One region of the Candidatus Accumulibacter sp. ACC012 genome, then DNA from elsewhere that is predicted to be linked to it. Evidence: riboswitches for the same ligand, from Rfam matches in the RefSeq annotation. Region 1 holds a riboswitch; the other holds the start of a gene.

What was found. Region 1 has a riboswitch for S-adenosylmethionine ahead of QZ648_RS13730 (homoserine O-acetyltransferase). Riboswitches for the same ligand answer to the same signal wherever they lie in the genome.
Region 2: another riboswitch for S-adenosylmethionine. It lies ahead of QZ648_RS09650 (homoserine O-acetyltransferase); the one in region 1 lies ahead of QZ648_RS13730 (homoserine O-acetyltransferase).

What each region holds. Positions count from the first base shown of each region.
Region 1 is NZ_CAJQUC010000012.1:112,560-119,381, forward strand. It holds gene QZ648_RS13700 (class I SAM-dependent methyltransferase) at 1-646, shown strand, start outside; gene gshB (glutathione synthase) at 765-1,718, shown strand; gene QZ648_RS13710 (FAD:protein FMN transferase) at 1,700-2,737, shown strand; gene QZ648_RS13715 (PTS fructose transporter subunit IIA) at 2,817-3,206, shown strand; gene QZ648_RS13720 (HPr family phosphocarrier protein) at 3,232-3,501, shown strand; gene ptsP (phosphoenolpyruvate--protein phosphotransferase) at 3,528-5,270, shown strand; SAM riboswitch at 5,302-5,376, shown strand; gene QZ648_RS13730 (homoserine O-acetyltransferase) at 5,435-6,562, shown strand; gene metW (methionine biosynthesis protein MetW) at 6,559-6,822, shown strand, end outside.
Region 2 is NZ_CAJQUC010000007.1:201,329-208,150, forward strand. It holds gene QZ648_RS09635 (uracil-DNA glycosylase family protein) at 1-622, opposite strand, end outside; gene QZ648_RS09640 (AmpG family muropeptide MFS transporter) at 589-1,812, opposite strand; gene metW (methionine biosynthesis protein MetW) at 1,848-2,471, opposite strand; gene QZ648_RS09650 (homoserine O-acetyltransferase) at 2,468-3,595, opposite strand; SAM riboswitch at 3,654-3,728, opposite strand; gene ptsP (phosphoenolpyruvate--protein phosphotransferase) at 3,760-5,502, opposite strand; gene QZ648_RS09660 (HPr family phosphocarrier protein) at 5,529-5,798, opposite strand.

The DNA of each region.
Region 1 (6,822 bases):
CGACGGACTGGCCGGCCTGGGAAGACTGCAGTGGGAGGAGCGTCACTTCGTCGAAAGCGGCGGGCACCTGCTGTTTACGCGCGGTGACTACGCTTTGCACCTGAGCGACATCGCCTTCGTCAAGGTTGGTGCGGTGTCTGCTGCCGACGATCTGTACGCCAGCGAGGCCTACGGTAACCGCAGCTTTGTCTGCTCGGCGACGGTGGCCACTGGCGCCACCCGGCGGATGCTGTGGTGCCAACCCGGTGCGCCGCCGCCCGCGGCGCTGCTGGCGCACAAGGAGCGTCTGATCGCGCGCCGAATCAGGTCCTTCGATGAGTCCAACTGGTGGCAGTGGGGGCGTGGCTATCATCAGTCGCCGCAGGAACGGGTCTATGTAAACAACAAGACGCGTCGTCCGCAGCCGTTCTTCGTGCATCGCTGCAAGCACTACGATGGCTCGGTACTGGCGATTTTCCCACGTCATCCGGGCGTCGACGTGGTGGCGCTGGCGGCGGCCTTGAACAGCGTCGATTGGGCCGACCTCGGCTTCGTCTGCGACGGTCGCTTTCTGTTTACCCAGCGCAGCCTCGAACAGACGCCGCTTCCCGAGTCCTTCCGTACCTTCCTGAGTGGCTGCGGTGTAAGATCGCGGATCGAAGCCTAGCGTTGCTTGCGGCAGGCGCGCCGAATCGTGTCTACGCCGACGGGGTCGTCGCCCGGCTGGCAAAACTCGCCGCTGTGTTCGAGTTCGAACAAACGGCACCCCTGGAGGAGCAACTCTCATGCGTTTAGCATTCGTCGTCGATCCCTTGCCCTCGCTGAAGGCGTACAAAGACACCAGCATCGCCTTGATGCGTGCCGCGCAGGCCGCCGGACACGCGGTGTGGGCAGTACAGCAGTCAGCGATCCACTGGTCGGCGCTGCACGGGGTGTGTGCCGAGGCGGTGCATCTGGAAATGCTCGCCGACGACGATGACTGGTTCGTCGAGGTTGATCGCCATGTCGTTGCGCTGCGCGATTTCGCCGCCGTGCTGATGCGCAAGGATCCGCCCTTCGACGCCGAGTACGTGACCAGTACCTGGTTGCTGGAGCGCGCCGAGGCCGAGGGGGCGCGCGTTTTCAATCGGCCGCGCGCGCTGCGCGATCATTCCGAGAAGTTGTCGGTGGCCGAGTTTTCGCAGTTTGCGGTCCCCGGCGTGGTGGCGCGTCTGCCGGCGCTGATCCAGGCGTTTGTCGACCTCGAGCGGGATACGATCATCAAGCCGCTCGATGGCATGGGCGGCAGCGAGGTTTTTCGTGTGCGTCACGATGACCCGAATCGCAACGTGATCATCGAGACCCTGACCCACCATGGTGCGCGTACGATCATGGCGCAGCGCTATATTCCGGAGATCAGCGACGGTGACAAGCGCATCCTGATCGTCGGTGGCGAAGTCGTTCCCTATTGCCTGGCGCGCATTCCCAAGCCCGGCGAGACGCGCGGCAATCTGGCCGTCGGCGGCCGTGGCGTGGCGCGCGAACTGAGTGCGCGCGACCGCGAAATCGCGACCACGCTGGCGCCAGTGCTGGCGGCGCGCGGTTTGTTTTTCGTCGGTCTCGACGTCATCGGCGACTGGCTGACCGAGATCAACATCACCAGCCCGACGTGCATCGTCGAAATCGCCGAGCAGACCGGCTTTGACGCGGCCGAATTGTTCGTGGCGGCGCTGGAACGTGAGTGCGCAGCTGCCGCCTAGTTCTCCTTTTCGCGCTGGCTTGCCTTCTTGCTGCCTGCGCGCGGGCGCCGCTGCACCAGCAGCAGGCTTTCGTTTTCGGTACCCGTGTCGAGATTTTGATTGCCGGTCTTCCCGAGGCCGCGGCACGTCCGGCGGCGGCCGCCGTGCTGCGCGAGTTCGACCGTCTGCACCGTCGCTATCACGCCTGGCAGCCTTCCGAGCTGAGCGGCCTGAATCAGGCCCTGGCCGCCGGCCGGACGGCGTCGGTGACGCCGGAAATGGCCGGCCTGCTGGCCCACGCGCAGCGTTTCTCGCTGCTCAGCGAAGGGCTTTTCGACCCCGGGATCGGCGCCTTGATCGCGCTGTGGGGTTTTCAGTCCGACGATTTGCCGGCGAGCTTGCCGGACGCCGATACGCTGGCTGCCTGGCGAGCGGCGCCAGCGGGTGTCGCTGACCTGCAACTCGACGAGCTCCAGGTCAGTAGCCGCAACACCCGGCTGGCGCTTGATTTCGGTGGCTACCTCAAGGGCGTGGCGCTGGACCGCGCAGCGAGCATCCTCAAGGCGCAGGGCGTGCACAATGCATTGATCAATATTGGCGGCAATGTGCTGGCGCTCGGCAGCAAGAATGGCGAGCGCTGGCGGGTGGGTATCCAGCACCCGCGCCAGCCGGGTCCGCTGGCGACGGTCGAACTCGACGATGGCGAGGCGATTGGCACTTCTGGCGATTACCAGCGCTATTTCGAGATCGACGGCCGGCGCTACAGCCACCTGCTCGACCCGCGTAGCGCTCAGCCGGTGCAGCACACGCAGGCGCTGAGCGTGCTGATCGGCGCACGCCCCGATGCCGGAACGCTCTCTGACGTCGCCTCCAAGCCCTTGTTCATTGCCGGTGCCGACTGGCCGCGCCTGGCGCGTCAGCTGCAGCTGGAGCAGGTTCTCAGGGTCGATGCGCAAGGCCAGGTTCAGGTCAGTCGGGCGCTGCACGCTCGGCTTGACTACCTTGGCGGCCAGCCGCCGTCGCTCGAAGTCCTTCCCTGAGCGCTCCGTGGCGACTGTGGGCAGTGCCCGGCGGCGCGGAATCGCTTAGAATGGCAGCCTGTTTTGATGAGGGGGCGAAATGATCGGCATTCTTCTGATAACGCACGGCTGCTTTGGCGAAAGCCTGATTCAGAATGTCTGTCACGTCCTCAACAAGCGTCCGCCACTGATCGCACAACTCGGTGTCGCACCGCAGGATGATCCGCTCGATATCCTGCCGCGGGCGCGCTTGCTGCTCAAGGAAGTCGACGGAGGCCAGGGGGTGGTGGTGATGACCGACATTTTTGGCGCGACGCCGGCCAACCTGGCGCTCAAATTGCTCCAGTCCGGCCACGTCGAAGGGGTTTCCGGCCTCAACCTGCCGATGCTGCTGCGCGCATTGACCTATCGCGACAAGGACATGGACACTCTTCTTCAGAAAGCCGTCAGCGGTGCTCACGATGGTGTGATGAAGCTGCCGACGCCCTAGTCGCTGACGATGATCGGAGGCCTGGATGGTACGTGCTGAAACGGAAATTCTTAACAAACTGGGCCTGCACGCGCGTGCCTCGGCCAAGTTGACGCAGCTCGCCAGCAGTTTCGACAGCGAAGTGTGGATGGAAAAGGGGGCGCGCCGCATCAACGCCAAGAGCATCATGGGGGTGATGATGCTGGCTGCAGGCAAAGGTTCGACAGTGCTCGTCGAAACCACGGGCAGTGACGAACAGGCGGCCAGCGATGCCATTCTCGCGCTGGTCGCCGACCGGTTTGGTGAAACGGAGTGAAGCGGAGTGAATCGAGTACACCCCTTATGAGTTTTACCTTGCACGGGCTGCCGGTTTCCGGCGGCATCGCGATTGGGCGGGCGCATCTGATGTCGCACGCGACACTCGAGGTGTCGCACCTGGTTATCGCGCCTCGTCTGGTAGAAAAAGAGGTGGCGCGCTTCGAGGAGGCACTGCTCAGGGTTCACGAGGAGTTCGCCAGCCTGAAGGAGCGCATGCACAATTCGCCGGGCGAATTCGGCGCCTTCATCGACCTGCATACGATGATCCTCGCCGACCCGGAACTCGCCGACACTCCCAAGCAGTTGATTCGCGAGCGCCGCTGCAATGCTGAATGGGCGCTGGTGCAGCAGATGGAAGTGCTGGTCGGTCAGTTCGAGAGCTTTGAAGATCAGTATCTGCGCGAGCGCAGCTACGACGTGCGCCAGGTCGTCGAACGGGTGATCAAGGAACTCGTCGGCCAGCCGGGCCGGGTGGCGCTACGGACCAGCAAGGGGGTCAAGGAAGAAGATCTGATAATCGTTGCTCACGATCTCTCGCCGGCTGACGTCATCGCCTACAAGGATCATCATGTCGCCGCCTTCGTCACCGACGTCGGCGGCTCGACCTCGCATACCGCGATTCTCGCGCGCAGCCTGCGCATTCCGGCGGTGCTTGGCCTGCACAATGCCCGGCAACTGATTCACGACAAGGAAAACCTGATTGTCGACGGTACGCGCGGCGTGCTGATCGTCAACCCCGATGCGCGCATCCTCGACGAGTATCGCCTGCGAAAAAGTCAGATCGAGCTCGAACGCACCAAGCTCAGGCGTCTCAAGACGGCCAAGTCGTCGACGCTCGATGGCGTCGATATTGCGCTGCACGCCAATATCGAACTGCCGGGCGACGTCGCCAACGCGCTCGACGGCGGCGCCGAAGGCATTGGTCTGTTTCGCACCGAATTCCTTTTTCTCGATCGCGGCGACATGCCGACCGAAGACGAGCAGTTCGAAGCGTACCGAACGGTGGTCAAGGGAATGGGCGGGCGTCCGGTCACCATCCGTACTTTCGATCTCGGTTACGACAAGGACCTGCATCCGGGGAAAGTGGTCGGCGATCGCATGCAAAGCAATCCGGCGCTTGGCTTGCGCGCGATCCGCTTGTCGCTGGCCGAATCGAAAATGTTCCAGACGCAGTTGCGCGCCATCCTGCGCGCATCGCAGTTCGGCAAGATCAAGTTGCTGATTCCGATGCTTTCGCAAGCGCACGAAATCGACCAGACACTGGCGGCGATCGAGCGCGCGAAGGCGACCCTGCGCAGCGAGAACTGCCCCTTCAACGAGGAGATCGAAGTCGGGGCGATGATCGAGATCCCGGCGGCGGCGCTGGCCGTCGGACTCTTTCTGCGCCGCCTGCATTTCCTGTCGATCGGGACCAATGACCTGATCCAGTACACCTTGGCCATCGATCGCAGCGACGAGCAGGTGGCACACCTTTACGATCCACTGCATCCGGCCGTCCTGATGCTCCTGGCGCACACCATCGCCAGTGCCGAAAAGGTGCATATCCCGGTTTCGATCTGTGGCGAGCTGGCCGGCGACCCCCTGCTGACGCGCCTGCTGCTGGGCATGGGACTGCGCCAGTTCTCGATGCATCCAGCGCAGATCCTGTCGGTCAAGCAATGCATCATGCAGAGCAACTGTGCGGAGCTGGCGCCCATCGTTCGCCGCCTGTTGCGCCACGAGGAGCCCGGGAAAATTCGCGAGCAACTGGAGAAACTCAACGCCTGAATTGACTTTTTCCCAGGCTGCAGGTAACTTTCGCGGCCTTGGCGCCGATTTGAACGATCAGCTTGCGGGCGCCTTATAAATACGGCTAAAGCGCGGCACGCCCAGTCCGCCTTGCTAGCTGACTGGGTTTTTTTTCTCCTGCCTCGGGTACACCTACGATCGCGATGTCACCAGAGAACTCTGTCGGACTCGTTACGCCGCAGCGCGTGCGCTTCGATACCCCGCTGACACTGAAGAGCGGCGCCGTGCTACCCGGTTTCGAGCTGGCCTACGAGACCTATGGCACGCTCAACGCCGAACATTCCAACGCCGTGCTGGTCTGCCATGCGCTGGCTGGCAGCCATCACGTCGCCGGCTTCTATGCTGACGATCCCGAGAACATCGGTTGGTGGGACAACCTGGTCGGGCCCGGCAAGCCGCTTGATACCCACAAGTTCTTCGTCATCGGGGTCAACAACCTGGGCGGTTGCTACGGTTCGACCGGCCCGCTGTCGATCAGGCCCGAGACCGGCAAGCGCTACGGCGCTGATTTCCCCCTGATCACCGTCGAGGACTGGGTGGCAGCGCAGGCCAGACTGGCCGACCATCTCGGCATCGACACGTGGGCGGCAGTGCTCGGCGGCAGCCTCGGTGGCATGCAGGCGCTCGAATGGTCTTTGCAGTTCCCCGATCGCATTCGCCACGCGATGGTCATTGCTTCGGCGCCCAAGCTGTCGGCACAGAATATCGCCTTCAACGAGGTGGCACGGCAGGCCATCATTTCCGATCCGGACTTTCATGGCGGCTACTACGCCGAGCACGGCGTCCTGCCGACGCGCGGCTTGCGGCTGGCGCGCATGGTCGGCCATATCACCTATCTTTCGGATAGCCAGATGGCCGAGAAATTCGGCCGGCAATTGCGTCATGGCGAGCACAAGTTCAGCTACGACGTGGACTTCGAAATCGAGTCCTACCTGCGCTACCAGGGCAATAAATTCGCCGCTTTCTTCGACGCCAACACCTATCTGATGATGACCAAGGCGCTCGACTACTTCGACCCCGCTTACGCCTATGCCGGCCATCTGCCGAGTGCTCTGGCACGCGCCAAGGCGAGGTTCTTCGTCGCCAGTTTTTCGACCGACTGGCGTTTTGCGCCGGCGCGTTCGCGGGAAATCGTTTTTGCGCTGCTGGATAATCGCCTGCGCGTCGTGTACGCGGAGATCGACTGCGACGCCGGTCACGATTCCTTCCTGCTCGACGATCAGCACTACCATGCCCTGCTGCGCGCCTATTTGGGAAACATCGCCGTATGACCGAGCACGAGAGGAGAGTCAAGGCCGAGCAACGCGAGCGCTTCGACTTCGCGGTGATCGCCAGCTGGTTGCAACCCGGCGAGCACGTTCTCGACCTCGGTTGCGGCGACGGCAGGCTGCTGCGTTATCTCGACGAGACTCGTGATGTGACCGGCTATGGCGTCGAAATCGACCCGGAAAGCGTTCTCGCCTGCATTCGCAACGGCGTCGATGTGATCCAGATGAATATCGAATCGGGGCTGCTCGGTTTCGAAGATCAT
Region 2 (6,822 bases), on a different contig from region 1:
CGCTCCCGGCCAGAGCCGCGCTCGCCCGCGCCTCGGCGAAGGCGCCCACACCGATAACCCATTGCGGCTGCAAAGCGACGACCAGTGCCTGCAGATGCTCGTCGCAAGCCGAACGCACGGCCGTCGCCTCGTCGGCGGGCAGCTTGTCCGGGGTGAGATTGCGGCCGCGCTCAAAGAAAGCCAGCGGGCAATAGTTGGCGACGAAGTGTTCGGCGAAAAAGCGCTCGGCGCTACCGAAGCGCTCGCGGAACAGTCCCCACAGGCGTCGCCCGCTGACCTCGGAACGTGTGCAGGCGAAGCCTTCGATCGGCCGCCAGGGATTCTCCAGCGCCGGTGCTTGCACTTCGGCGACAATCCCCAGCCAGTCGCGCACCGCCGCAATCTCGCCGAAAGGCACGCCACACTGCACCATCCCGAAAGGTCCGGGATTCATGCCCAGGAACACTACCCGCCGGTGGCCAGCCGCGTAGCGACGCAGGTACATCTCGTGCGCTGCCCAGGCATAGGTCAGCGGATCATAGGTGTGACTGACCGGCGGCGCGAAGCGCAGCACGGCCAGTCTTGCCGACAACTGCCGGGCAGCAGCAATCAGGGTCTCGGCGACGCTGGTGTCTCGTTCCATGGGGCGACCTTCAACAACAGCAGCATGCCCGGCAAGGCCAGCCCGAAGCACAGAAAGAAAAAACTGACCCAGCCCAGCGACTCGACCAGCGCACCCGCGGTGGCGTTGATGAAGGTCCGCGGAACGGCCGCCAGGCTGGTAAACAAGGCAAACTGGGTGGCTGTGAACGCCGGATTGGTGGCGCGCGCGATGAACGCCGTGAACGCCGCCGTGCCCAGACCGACGCCCAGATACTCGGCAGCAATGACGCTCGCCAGAGCCAGCCGATCGATGCCTTCTATGCTCGGCTGCGCGCCGCGCCATGCCAACCAGGCGAAACCGAGAATGGTCGCCATCTGCACCACGCCGAACAACCACAGGGCGCGATTGATGCCCAGGCGGACCATCCACAGACCGCCGAGCAGACCGCCGAATACCGCCGGCCAGAGGCCAGCATGTTTGGCGATCACGCCGATGTCGGTCATGCTGTAGCCGAGGTCGAGGTAGAACGGCGTCGACAGGCTGGTGGCCAGCGAATCGCCAAGCTTGTAGAGAAAAATGAAACCGAGGACCAGCATCGCCCCCTGCCAGCCCTTGCGGCCAATGAACTCGTGAAAAGGCTCGACGACCGCCGCGCGCAGGGTCTTTGGCGCCGCTACCGCCAGCGGTTCGGCGACCAGCAGCACCATCACCATCCCCGGCACCATGAAAGCGGCGGTGATCCAGAACACCTGCGCCCAGGGAATCAGGTCGGCAAGAATCAGCGACAGCGATCCCGGCACCAGTCCGGCGATCCGGTAGGCATTGACATGCACGGCATTGCCCAAGCCGAGTTCGTCGTCGCGGAGAATCTCGCGGCGAAAGGCATCCAGGGCGACATCCTGTGTCGCCGAAAGAAAGGCCAAGGCCACCGACAGCCAGATCACGGGTGTCAGATCGATCGCCGGGGAAAAGCCGCCGAGCAGACCGATCGCCAGCAGCAGACCGATCTGCGAGAGCAGCGTCCAGCCGCGCCGGCGGCCGAGTGGCAGGCGATAGCGATCGAGCAACGGTGCCCAGAGAAATTTCCAGGTGTAGGGAAACTGGATCAGCGCGAAGAAACCGATGACCTTGAGGTCGACACCGTCGCTGCGCAGCCAGGCCGGCAGCAGATTCAGCAGGAGGTAGAGCGGCAGGCCCGAACTGAAACCGGTGAACACACAGATCAGCATCCGCCGCGTCAGCAGCAGGCGCAGCCAGTCAGGCGTCAAGATCTGCGTCCGAGCCGATAGAAAGCCAGGCTGCCATTGAGGTTCGAGTCGTCGGCCACCTCCCGGCCAGCCTCGTCGAAAGCCAGACGCTCGCGAATCTCGATGCCGAGCCGGCCACACAGGTCTTCGAAATCGACGATCGTGAAAAAGCGCACGTTCGGTGTATCGAACCAGTCGTAGGGCAGATCCTCGGACACCGGCATGTGCCCGGCGGCAATTGCCGCGCGGTTGCTGCGATAGGCGAAGTTGGGGAAACTGACCACCGCTTCGGCGGCGACGCGCAGCATCTCGGTGAGAATGCGCTCGGTGGTGTGCATCGTCTGCAAGGCCTGTGAAATGATGGCCCGATCGAAGGAATGATCTTCGAAACCGAGCAGCCCCGATTCGATATTCATCTGGATCACATCGACGCCGTTGCGAATGCAGGCGAGAACGCTTTCCGGGTCGATTTCGACGCCATAGCCGGTCACATCACGAGTCTCGTCGAGATAACGCAGCAGCCTGCCGTCGCCGCAACCGAGGTCGAGAACGTGCTCGCCGGGTTGCAACCAGCTGGCGATCACCGCGAAGTCGAAGCGCTCGCGTTGCTCGGCCTTGACTCTCCTCTCGTGCTCGGTCATACGGCGATGTTTCCCAAATAGGCGCGCAGCAGGGCATGGTAGTGCTGATCGTCGAGCAGGAAGGAATCGTGACCGGCGTCGCAGTCGATCTCCGCGTACACGACGCGCAGGCGATTATCCAGCAGCGCAAAAACGATTTCCCGCGAACGCGCCGGCGCAAAACGCCAGTCGGTCGAAAAACTGGCGACGAAGAACCTCGCCTTGGCGCGTGCCAGAGCACTCGGCAGATGGCCGGCATAGGCGTAAGCGGGGTCGAAGTAGTCGAGCGCCTTGGTCATCATCAGATAGGTGTTGGCGTCGAAGAAAGCGGCGAATTTATTGCCCTGGTAGCGCAGGTAGGACTCGATTTCGAAGTCCACGTCGTAGCTGAACTTGTGCTCGCCATGACGCAATTGCCGGCCGAATTTCTCGGCCATCTGGCTATCCGAAAGATAGGTGATATGGCCGACCATGCGCGCCAGCCGCAAGCCGCGCGTCGGCAGGACGCCGTGCTCGGCGTAGTAGCCGCCATGAAAGTCCGGATCGGAAATGATGGCCTGCCGTGCCACCTCGTTGAAGGCGATATTCTGTGCCGACAGCTTGGGCGCCGAAGCAATGACCATCGCGTGGCGAATGCGATCGGGGAACTGCAAAGACCATTCGAGCGCCTGCATGCCACCGAGGCTGCCGCCGAGCACTGCCGCCCACGTGTCGATGCCGAGATGGTCGGCCAGTCTGGCCTGCGCTGCCACCCAGTCCTCGACGGTGATCAGGGGGAAATCAGCGCCGTAGCGCTTGCCGGTCTCGGGCCTGATCGACAGCGGGCCGGTCGAACCGTAGCAACCGCCCAGGTTGTTGACCCCGATGACGAAGAACTTGTGGGTATCAAGCGGCTTGCCGGGCCCGACCAGGTTGTCCCACCAACCGATGTTCTCGGGATCGTCAGCATAGAAGCCGGCGACGTGATGGCTGCCAGCCAGCGCATGGCAGACCAGCACGGCGTTGGAATGTTCGGCGTTGAGCGTGCCATAGGTCTCGTAGGCCAGCTCGAAACCGGGTAGCACGGCGCCGCTCTTCAGTGTCAGCGGGGTATCGAAGCGCACGCGCTGCGGCGTAACGAGTCCGACAGAGTTCTCTGGTGACATCGCGATCGTAGGTGTACCCGAGGCAGGAGAAAAAAAACCCAGTCAGCTAGCAAGGCGGACTGGGCGTGCCGCGCTTTAGCCGTATTTATAAGGCGCCCGCAAGCTGATCGTTCAAATCGGCGCCAAGGCCGCGAAAGTTACCTGCAGCCTGGGAAAAAGTCAATTCAGGCGTTGAGTTTCTCCAGTTGCTCGCGAATTTTCCCGGGCTCCTCGTGGCGCAACAGGCGGCGAACGATGGGCGCCAGCTCCGCACAGTTGCTCTGCATGATGCATTGCTTGACCGACAGGATCTGCGCTGGATGCATCGAGAACTGGCGCAGTCCCATGCCCAGCAGCAGGCGCGTCAGCAGGGGGTCGCCGGCCAGCTCGCCACAGATCGAAACCGGGATATGCACCTTTTCGGCACTGGCGATGGTGTGCGCCAGGAGCATCAGGACGGCCGGATGCAGTGGATCGTAAAGGTGTGCCACCTGCTCGTCGCTGCGATCGATGGCCAAGGTGTACTGGATCAGGTCATTGGTCCCGATCGACAGGAAATGCAGGCGGCGCAGAAAGAGTCCGACGGCCAGCGCCGCCGCCGGGATCTCGATCATCGCCCCGACTTCGATCTCCTCGTTGAAGGGGCAGTTCTCGCTGCGCAGGGTCGCCTTCGCGCGCTCGATCGCCGCCAGTGTCTGGTCGATTTCGTGCGCTTGCGAAAGCATCGGAATCAGCAACTTGATCTTGCCGAACTGCGATGCGCGCAGGATGGCGCGCAACTGCGTCTGGAACATTTTCGATTCGGCCAGCGACAAGCGGATCGCGCGCAAGCCAAGCGCCGGATTGCTTTGCATGCGATCGCCGACCACTTTCCCCGGATGCAGGTCCTTGTCGTAACCGAGATCGAAAGTACGGATGGTGACCGGACGCCCGCCCATTCCCTTGACCACCGTTCGGTACGCTTCGAACTGCTCGTCTTCGGTCGGCATGTCGCCGCGATCGAGAAAAAGGAATTCGGTGCGAAACAGACCAATGCCTTCGGCGCCGCCGTCGAGCGCGTTGGCGACGTCGCCCGGCAGTTCGATATTGGCGTGCAGCGCAATATCGACGCCATCGAGCGTCGACGACTTGGCCGTCTTGAGACGCCTGAGCTTGGTGCGTTCGAGCTCGATCTGACTTTTTCGCAGGCGATACTCGTCGAGGATGCGCGCATCGGGGTTGACGATCAGCACGCCGCGCGTACCGTCGACAATCAGGTTTTCCTTGTCGTGAATCAGTTGCCGGGCATTGTGCAGGCCAAGCACCGCCGGAATGCGCAGGCTGCGCGCGAGAATCGCGGTATGCGAGGTCGAGCCGCCGACGTCGGTGACGAAGGCGGCGACATGATGATCCTTGTAGGCGATGACGTCAGCCGGCGAGAGATCGTGAGCAACGATTATCAGATCTTCTTCCTTGACCCCCTTGCTGGTCCGTAGCGCCACCCGGCCCGGCTGGCCGACGAGTTCCTTGATCACCCGTTCGACGACCTGGCGCACGTCGTAGCTGCGCTCGCGCAGATACTGATCTTCAAAGCTCTCGAACTGACCGACCAGCACTTCCATCTGCTGCACCAGCGCCCATTCAGCATTGCAGCGGCGCTCGCGAATCAACTGCTTGGGAGTGTCGGCGAGTTCCGGGTCGGCGAGGATCATCGTATGCAGGTCGATGAAGGCGCCGAATTCGCCCGGCGAATTGTGCATGCGCTCCTTCAGGCTGGCGAACTCCTCGTGAACCCTGAGCAGTGCCTCCTCGAAGCGCGCCACCTCTTTTTCTACCAGACGAGGCGCGATAACCAGGTGCGACACCTCGAGTGTCGCGTGCGACATCAGATGCGCCCGCCCAATCGCGATGCCGCCGGAAACCGGCAGCCCGTGCAAGGTAAAACTCATAAGGGGTGTACTCGATTCACTCCGCTTCACTCCGTTTCACCAAACCGGTCGGCGACCAGCGCGAGAATGGCATCGCTGGCCGCCTGTTCGTCACTGCCCGTGGTTTCGACGAGCACTGTCGAACCTTTGCCTGCAGCCAGCATCATCACCCCCATGATGCTCTTGGCGTTGATGCGGCGCGCCCCCTTTTCCATCCACACTTCGCTGTCGAAACTGCTGGCGAGCTGCGTCAACTTGGCCGAGGCACGCGCGTGCAGGCCCAGTTTGTTAAGAATTTCCGTTTCAGCACGTACCATCCAGGCCTCCGATCATCGTCAGCGACTAGGGCGTCGGCAGCTTCATCACACCATCGTGAGCACCGCTGACGGCTTTCTGAAGAAGAGTGTCCATGTCCTTGTCGCGATAGGTCAATGGCGCTCAGGGGCAGCAGGCATCGTATCGGGTCAGTTGAGGCCGAACCCCGCTTCGACGACGTGGCGCGGACTGGCGCAATTTAAGGCGCCAGTTGGCCGGCGTCGCGCCGCAAAAATGTCGTCATTAGCACGACCACCCGGCCACATCAATCTCCCGCTGGCCTCCGTCGAGACTTCGCTTGTAGCAGGCAAGCGTGCGACCCTAAAGATGCGCCGGATATCGATGGCGATCATTCCTGCGGGTGTGGCGACCCCATCCGGGGATTGTGTGCGATTCCGTGGGCTGGACGCTTGTTGAGGGGGGCGAGTCGTCGAGCTTGACAGACATTCTGAATCAGATGCTTTCCGCCAAAGCACCGTGCGTTATCAGAAGACTGTTCCGATGTCATTCGCCCGCCATCATCAAGAACATGGCTGGGCATCTAAGCGATTCCTCGCCGCCGGGCACTGCCCACATGTCTCTCACGGAGTCGTCTCCGGGAAGGACTTCGAGCGACGCGGCTGGCCGCCAAGGTAGTCAAGCCGATGCGGTGCAGCGGCGAGCGGGGACTGACTTCTGAACCTGCCCCTTGCCCCAAATACGAGCCCTGATTACCTCTCCGCAGCTGTCTAGCTGACGCGCCAGGCGCGCCATCTGGACAACAGGTCAATGAATAAAGCAAGGGCTTGGAGGCACGTACAGAGAGCGTGTCCTGGTCTCGGCTATCGGGGCGTGCGCCGATCAGCACGCGCAGCGCCTCGTGTGCTGTCACGCGGGCTGAGGCGCTACGGCGGGTCGAGGCAGGTTTGTGCTGTAGCGGCCGGCCCTGTCGATTCCTCGAAATAGCGCTGGTAATGCGCCAACAAGAAGTGCCATTCGCCCTCGCCATCGTCGATGTTCGACCGTCGCCACGCGGACACCGGCTGG